Regions from separate parts of the Streptomyces sp. NPDC014889 genome, predicted to be linked through region 2. Evidence: riboswitches for the same ligand, from Rfam matches in the RefSeq annotation. Region 2 holds a riboswitch; the other holds the start of a gene.
The links. Region 2 has a riboswitch for cobalamin ahead of ACF09J_RS18815 (CbtB-domain containing protein). Riboswitches for the same ligand answer to the same signal wherever they lie in the genome.

Region 1 (4,175 bases), on a different contig from region 2:
CCGGACTGGTTCGCGGGCGTGGCCTTCGCGGCGATCGCCATCGGCGCGCTGGTGCCGGCGGCCATCATGTCGATCGCCGCCGCGAACCTGTTCACCCGCAACATCTACAAGGACTTCATCCGCCCGCAGGCGACGCCGAAGGAGGAGACCCGGGTCTCCAAGATCGTGTCGCTGCTCGTGAAGGTGGGCGCGCTGGTCTTCGTCCTGACCATGGACAAGACGGTCGCCATCAACTTCCAGCTGCTCGGCGGCATCTGGATCCTGCAGACCTTCCCGGCCCTGGTCGGCGGCCTGTTCACCCGCTGGTTCCACCGCTGGGCGCTGCTGGCGGGCTGGGCGGTCGGCATGGTCTACGGCACGGTCGCGGCCTACGGGGTCGCCTCGCCGACGTCGGGGCAGAAGCACTTCGGCGGCTCGGCGAAGGAGATCCCGGGCATCGGCGAGATCGGCTACATCGGCATGACGGCGTTCGTGCTCAACGCCGTCGTCGCGGTGCTCCTGACGTTCGTGCTGCGGGCGGTCAACGCGCCCCAGGGCGTGGACGAGACCCGTCCTGAGGACTACACGGCGGACGCCGGCGACCCGGGCGTCGAGGCGGAGCTCCCGCCGGCCACGGCGGCGGCCCCGCAGTAGCACCGGGCATCCTGCGGGCCGCCGGAGAAATCCGGCGGCCCGCTGCCGTGCCCGTGCGGCACACTCGGCTCCATGGACTTCCTGATCCGGCCGGTCGAACCCGGCGAGTACGGCATCCTCGGTGAGATCACCGCCCAGGCCTACCTCCAGGACGGGCTCCTGGACTTCGGTGAGAGCGACGGGTATCTCGACGAGCTGCGGGACGTGGCCAAGCGGGCGGCCGCGGCCGAGGTTCTGGTGGCGGTGGCGGACGGGGAGGTGCTCGGCGGGGTGACCTTCGTCGCCGGCGCCGGCCCCATGGCCGACCTCGCCGGCCTTGGGGAGACCGAGATACGGATGCTGGCGGTCGCGCACGCGGCGCGCGGCAGAGGCGTCGGCGAGGCCCTCGTACGGGCCTGTGCGGACCGGGCACGGGCCGTGGAGGGCTGTGTCCGCATGGTGCTGTCCACCCAGAGCTCCATGCACACCGCCCACCGCATCTACGAGCGTCTGGGCTTCGTCCGCACACCGGGCCGGGACTGGAACCCCCTCCCCCACCTGGACGACATCACGCTGCTCACCTACGAGTTGACATTCTGACACGCTCCGGAGTCGACGCGGCACAACATATGGGGGTGCCCGACTCGCTCAGCACAAGATGTATGCTCGTGCTCACTGTCGCCGCAGGGGAATCCGGTGCGAATCCGGAACTGTCCCGCAACGGTGTACTCGTGCGCGTATGCCCCCATGGCCCGCCACGAGCGTCAGTCCGAGGACCTGCCGACAGTGCGCCCGGCCGTCCGGTCCGGGTGCCCTGACGTCCGGGCCTCGTGGAATGGGCCGGTGGACGCGGCGCCGCGTGCGCTCGTGTGCCGCCCCCTGCCCTCGGCGAGGCCCCGCGCCGAGCGAGGGAGTGCTCCACGTGACCATCGCGCCAGCCGACCCGGTTTCAGTCACCGCCACGGAAACCGACGGGCCAGGTGCCGTACTGCTGCGGACCCTGACCGAGCTGACCGCCGACCTCCCCGACGCCGACCCCGGCCGGGTCGCCGCCGCCGCGCTGCGCGGCCGGTCGGCGCGGGCCGACGAGGCCGAGTTGCGCGAGCTGGCCACGGAGGCGGCCGCCGGGCTCATCTCGGAGGACCCCGCCTACTCCCGGCTGGCGGCCAGGCTGCTGACCCTCGCCGTCCGCGCCGAGGCCGCCTCCCAGGGCGTCGCCTCCTTCACCGACTCGGTCGCCGTGGGCCACCGCGAGGGCCTCATCGCCGACCGGACCGCTGAGTTCGTGCGCGCCCACGCCGACCGCCTGGACGCGCTGATCGACCGGGCCGCCGACGACCGCTTCGGCTACTTCGGCCTGCGCACCCTGCACAGCCGGTACCTGCTGCGGCACCCGATCACCCGCAAGGTGATCGAGACGCCCCAGCACTTCATGCTGCGGGTCGCGGCCGGTCTCGCGCAGGACGACACCGCGCGGTCCGTCGACGAGGTCGAGGCGCTCTACGGGCTGATGAGCCGGCTCGACTACCTGCCCTCCTCCCCCACGCTGTTCAACTCCGGCACGCGCCACCCGCAGATGTCGTCCTGCTACCTGCTCGACTCCCCCAAGGACGAGCTGGACTCCATCTACGAGCGCTACCTCCAGGTGGCCCGTCTGTCCAAGCACGCCGGCGGCATCGGCATCGCGTACTCCCGCATCCGCTCCCGCGGTTCGCTGATCCGCGGCACCAACGGGCACTCCAACGGCATCGTGCCGTTCCTGAAGACCCTGGACGCCTCGGTGGCCGCCGTGAACCAGGGCGGCCGGCGCAAGGGCGCCGCCGCGGTCTACCTGGAGACCTGGCACTCGGACATCGAGGAGTTCCTGGAGCTGCGCGACAACACCGGCGAGGACGCCCGCCGGACGCACAACCTCAACCTCGCGCACTGGGTACCGGACGAGTTCATGCGCCGGGTGAACGCGGACGGGCAGTGGTCGCTGTTCTCCCCCGCGGACGTGCCGGAGCTGACCGACCTGTGGGGCGAGGAGTTCGACGCCGCGTACCGGGCCGCGGAGGCGCGGGGCCTGGCGCGCAAGACCATGCCGGCCCGTGACCTGTACGGCCGCATGATGCGCACGCTCGCGCAGACCGGCAACGGCTGGATGACCTTCAAGGACGCCGCCAACCGCACCGCCAACCAGACCGCGGAAGCGGGCCATGTGGTCCACTCCTCCAACCTCTGCACGGAGATCCTGGAGGTCACCGACGACGGCGAGACGGCGGTGTGCAACCTGGGGTCGGTCAACCTCGGCGCGTTCGTGGCCGGCGGGGACATCGACTGGGAGCGGCTGGACGAGGCCGTCCGCACCGCCGTCACCTTCCTCGACCGCGTGGTCGACATCAACTTCTACCCGACCGAGCAGGCGGGCCGCTCCAACGCCCGCTGGCGGCCGGTGGGCCTGGGCGCCATGGGCCTGCAGGACGTGTTCTTCAAGCTGCGACTGCCCTTCGACTCCCCTCAGGCGAAGGCCCTGTCCACCCGGATCGCCGAGCGGATCATGCTCGCCGCGTACGAGGCGTCCACCGACCTCGCCGAGCGCAGCGGCCCGCTGCCCGCGTGGGAGAAGACCCGCACGGCCCGGGGCGTGCTGCACCCCGACCACTACGACGTCGAGCTGACCTGGCCGGAGCGCTGGGCGGCCCTGCGCGAGCGGATCGCCGCCGTCGGCATGCGCAACTCGCTGCTGCTCGCGATCGCCCCGACCGCCACCATCGCCTCCATCGCGGGCGTGTACGAGTGCATCGAGCCGCAGGTCTCCAACCTCTTCAAGCGTGAGACGCTCTCCGGGGAGTTCCTCCAGGTCAACTCGTACCTGGTGGACGATCTGAAGGCGCTCGGCGTCTGGGACGCCCGCACCCGCGAGGCGCTGCGCGAGGCCAACGGCTCGGTGCAGGACTTCGCCTGGATCCCCGAGGACGTGCGCACGCTCTACCGCACGGCGTGGGAGATCCCGCAGCGCGGCCTGATCGACATGGCCGCGGCCCGCACCGCGTTCCTGGACCAGTCCCAGTCCCTGAACCTGTTCCTGGAGACGCCGACCATCGGCAAGCTCTCCTCGATGTACGCCTACGCCTGGAAGCAGGGCCTGAAGACGACGTACTACCTGCGCTCCCGCCCGGCGACCCGGATCGCGCGCGCGGCCCGGGCCCAGGCTCCCGCCGCCGTCCCCCTCCAGCAGGCGGCGCCGGACGCCGACGCGATCGCCTGCTCCCTTGAGAACCCCGAGTCCTGCGAGGCCTGCCAGTAATGACCAGCGAGACCAAGAACCTGCTCGACCCCGGCTTCGAGCTGACGCTCCGTCCGATGCGCTACCCGGACTTCTACGAGCGCTACCGGGACGCCATCAAGAACACCTGGACCGTGGAGGAGGTCGACCTCCACTCGGACGTCGCCGACCTGGCCAGGCTGAGCCCGGCCGAGCAGCACCTGATCGGACGGCTGGTGGCCTTCTTCGCCACCGGTGACTCGATCGTGGCGAACAACCTGGTGCTCACGCTGTACAAGCACATCAACTCCCCCGA
Region 2 (4,175 bases):
GGGAGACGGCCTCGGCTCTCGGCCTCGACGGCGTGGCGGCGGCCGAGTTGGCGGGCCTGGACGCGGGCCGCTGGCGCGGCCGGAACCTGGAGGAACTGATGGCCGGCGAGCCGGAGGCGGTGGGCCGCTGGCTCGCCGACCCGGACTGCGCGCCGCACGGGGGAGAGTCGGTGCGGGACCTGTGCGAGCGGGTCGGACGCCGGCTCGACTCCGCGCGGGACGCGGACGGCCGTACGCTCGCGGTCGTCGAGCCGGAGGTCGTACGGGCCGCGGTCGTCCATGTACTGGATCTGCCCCTGGCCGGCTTCTGGCGGCTGGACGTACCGCCGTTGACGGCCACGGAACTCAGCGGACGGGCCGGCCGCTGGAATCTGCGACTCGGCCGGCCGTTGGCCGCGCCCTGACCGAACGCGGCAGGGCCCCCGGAGTTTCTCCGCGGGGCCCTGCCGTTCACGCTGAAGGGTTCAGTGCGCGGTCGGCACCGCCTGCCCGGACGCGGCGGTCTCGGGCCGGGGGTTCAGCAGCCGCTCGGCCAACTCGCCGAAGACCAGCCCGAAACCACCCCACAGGACGGCCTGGATGGCCAGGGCGGAGAGCCGGAACCGCCACAGCACGGTGGCCGGGAAGTCCCCCGGCACCTCGTTGACGACGGGCAGGAAGGCGTACGCCGTCCCGATCACCACGGCGAAGGCGGCCACCGCGGCCACCGTCGCGTACCACGTGCCCAGCGCGGGCGCGAGGCGCTTGCCCAGGATGGTGGCGGCGATCGCGAGGAGGATGCTGAGCAGCATCATCAGGAAGTACAGGGTCGTCCGCTTGCCGATGGTGTCCTCGTCACCGACCGCGGGCGGGTTGGCCGGGTACTTCAGGAACGGCACGACGTACACGGCCAGCAGCGCGCACCCGGACAGCAGCAGCGCGGTCGCCCGGGGGGAGAAGCGGCCCACGCGGCCCAGAGCGAAGCAGAAGGCGAGCGCGGCGATGCCGCCGAAGGCGACCCCGTAGACGAGGACGCCGGTGGCGAGACCGGCGGTGGACTGGAGGGAACGGGAGACGACTTCCACGTCGTCGTGGGAGTGCGTGTGGGAGTGCGCCTCCTCGAAGCCGATCGCCTTGTCGACGAACGGCTCCCCGAGGAAGTAGGCGACGACGAGGGCGAGCACACCGGCGGCGAGGCCGGCGAGCATGCCCCGCACCAGGAGGTTTCTTACCGTTGCGGAGTTCATGTGCGTGCGGCGTCCCTCGGCTCAGTGGCAGGGGAAACCGAGCAGGTGGCGGGCGTCGTGCACCCACTCGTGAACGTCCGTGCCGCTGAACACGGAGGTGGCGCCCTGCTCGGCGCCGACGAAGTACAGCAGGACCAGCATGAGAACGCCGAAGAAGACCGCCCAGGGAGCTATCGCCTTCAGCGGCAGCGGGGCGGGTGCGGCGGTGGCAGTCGGCCGGGCGACGGTCTGCGCCATGGCAGAACCTCCTCTGGGAGTTCGCGTCCCATCTCGGTGGTGCACAGGACGACAGCCACGGGTCTGACTCACGAACGCCCGGGAGCGTTCGCATACAGTGGCGCGACCGTGCCGGATTCCCACCGGCTTCCGTCTCGCCGTCGTCGATATCGGACAGACGGTATCGCGTGCCGCCCGCCCGGCCAAGACCGCGCCCTCGGACATGATCTTCTCCACCGAGCCGCTTCCACCCGCTCACGGACCACCTCACCATCCGGAGCATCTGAAGCGCTGTGGCAGGATGCGCGGGCGGGCTCCGAGGCACCACGGGACTCCACTCCACCGCCCGCCGCGCCACTCGATCCGCACGCACCACCCGGAGGGACGAGCCCCGTGCTCACGTCGTACGCCGCCCATTTCGACACGCCCGCCGGGTACCTGGACTTCGCACGCTTCGGGCCGCCGTCCCGGGACGCCGTCGCCGCCACCGCCCGTGCCCTGGAGGCGTCCGCCCGCGCCGACCACACCACCGTGGACACCCTGATGCGCGCGGAGGAGACGGCCCGCGACACGGCCGCCCGCCTCGCCGGCACCGACGCTCGGCACACGGTGCTGCTCCCGAACGCGTCCACCGGTCTGTTCCACGCCGCGCTCGGCATCAGGGAGGGCGTGGTCCTCGCCCCGCGCACCGACTTCCCCGCCAACCACTACCCGTGGCGCCGCAACGCGGACCTGGGCCGGGCCACGCCGCGCTGGCTCGACCCCGAGCCCGGTTCCGGAGTCACCCCCGACCTGGTCCGCGCCGCGCTGACCGACGACGTCGTGGCCCTCTCCGTCAGCGCCGTGGACTTCCGCACCGGGTTCCGTGCCGACCTCGCGGCGCTGCGCGAGGCGATCGGACCGGAACGGCTGCTGATCGTGGACGCCATCCAGGCGTTCGGCGTCGCCTCCCTGCCCTGGGACGCCGCCGACGTGGTGGTCGCGGGCGGCCAGAAATGGCTGCGCGCCGGATGGTCGACCGGCTTCGCCACCCTGTCCGACCGCGCCCTGGAATCCCTGGAACCGGTCCTCACCGGCTGGACGGGCGTCGAGGACGCCGGCCTCTTCGACGGAGCCGAGCACCCGCCCGCCCCGGACGCCCGACGCTGGTCGATCACCAATCTGAGCCCGGTGGCCGCCGCCGCGTTCGCCTCCGCGCTGGAGCTCGTCGAGCGGCACACCGTCGCCACGATCGAAGCCGCGATCGCCGTACGGATCGCCGAACTCACCGACGCCGTCGAGACGTACGGCGGCCGCGTCCTCTCCCCCGCCGACCCGGCGCGACGAGCCGGCATCCTCTCCTTCACCATGCCGGACCACGATCCGGCCCTCGTCGCCAAGGCCCTGCACGCCGAAGGCGTCGCCGCGACCGTCCGCACCGACTCGCTCAGGCTCTCCCCGCACGCCTCGACCCCACCGGAGGCAGCGGAGCGAGTCGGGGCCGCGCTGTCGTCCCTGGGAAACTGAACCCACGGGCGACCTCTTGAAGTTGAACCCGTAAGCCCTCCTTACAGCGCGCACTCGGCCCACACCGTCTTGCCGGGGCCGACGCGGTCCCGTACGCCCCAGTCGACGGCGAGCGCGTCGACGAGCACCAGGCCACGGCCCCCGCCCTGCTCCGGGCCGGGATCCATGCGCGCCGGCAGGGCAGGGTGGGTGTCGGTCACCTCGATGCGGACGGCGTCCCGGCCCTCCTCGAAGAACAGGGTGAGGGCGAAGTCCCGTCCCGGGACACGGCTGTGGAGAACGGCGTTCGCGGCGAGTTCGGCGACGACGAGGACGACGGAGTCATGCGCTTCGGTCCCGCGAGGATGTCCCCACTCGGTGAGCTGGTGCGCGGCGAGCAGCCGGGCGAGGCGGGCACCAAAACGCTGCGTGAACGTACGTGTGGGAGTGGTGGATTCGTGGTTCAGGGCTGGCATGCGGGCCAGCGTGCTGGCAGTTGACGGCCCGTCGGCGGCACGGGTCCTGGAGGCCGCGGCGAGGAGCCTGACGCGGAAGGCGGGTCTTGCTTCCTGGTTCCGGCAGTGGGCGGGGGTCGAGGAGGAGGCGATCTCGCTGTATGCGTACGAGTGCTCTGTCATTCCGGGCTTGTTGCAACCCGAGCCGTACATTCGCGCCCTCTTCGACCGGCGCCTGCCGCCGCTGTCCGAGGACCAGTTCGAACAACAAGTCACGGCTCGGCTCGAACGCCAGCGCCTCCTGAGGGAGCGGCCGAACAGCGCGTTCAGCTTCATCGTCGAGCAGGCTCTGCTGGAACGCTGCCTGGCCGGTGTCGACGTGACTCGAGCGCTGCTCGACAACCTGCTTGATGTGGGCTGCCTCCGCAACGTGGAGATCCAGGTCATGCCCCTGGTCCAGGAGGATCACGCAGGCTTCGAAGGCCCTCTCTATCTCGCTGAAACAGCCGAGAACCGATGGGTCGGCTACGTGGAAGCCCACGACTGCAGCATGCTCGTCACCGATACAAAAGCCGCAAGCGCCATGCTTCAGCGCTATGGCAAGATGCGCTCACAGGCACTGAGCCATCAGGCCACCGCGAGCCTGCTGAAGCAGATGCGAGGAGCGCTATGAGCACCACCGAACTTGCTTGGTTCAAGAGCAGCTACAGCGGCGGTGGAGGCGGCAACTGCGTAGAGGTCGCTGTGTGCCCAGAGGCCGTTCTTGTCCGGGACTCGAAGGACACGGACAGGC

Region 1: another riboswitch for cobalamin. It lies ahead of ACF09J_RS10685 (ribonucleoside-diphosphate reductase subunit alpha); the one in region 2 lies ahead of ACF09J_RS18815 (CbtB-domain containing protein).

What each region holds. Positions count from the first base shown of each region.
Region 1 is NZ_JBIBWH010000004.1:407,429-411,603, reverse strand. Features, by position in the region: gene mctP (monocarboxylate uptake permease MctP) at 1-633, shown strand, start outside; gene ACF09J_RS10690 (GNAT family N-acetyltransferase) at 706-1,212, shown strand; cobalamin riboswitch at 1,258-1,412, shown strand; gene ACF09J_RS10685 (ribonucleoside-diphosphate reductase subunit alpha) at 1,535-3,901, shown strand; gene ACF09J_RS10680 (ribonucleotide-diphosphate reductase subunit beta) at 3,901-4,175, shown strand, end outside.
Region 2 is NZ_JBIBWH010000008.1:423,821-427,995, forward strand. Features, by position in the region: gene ACF09J_RS18805 (histidine phosphatase family protein) at 1-404, shown strand, start outside; gene ACF09J_RS18810 (CbtA family protein) at 465-1,226, opposite strand; gene ACF09J_RS18815 (CbtB-domain containing protein) at 1,248-1,463, opposite strand; cobalamin riboswitch at 1,500-1,640, opposite strand; gene ACF09J_RS18820 (aminotransferase class V-fold PLP-dependent enzyme) at 1,836-2,948, shown strand; gene ACF09J_RS18825 (ATP-binding protein) at 2,990-3,403, opposite strand; gene ACF09J_RS18830 (DUF5753 domain-containing protein) at 3,402-4,055, shown strand; gene ACF09J_RS18835 (DUF397 domain-containing protein) at 4,052-4,175, shown strand, end outside.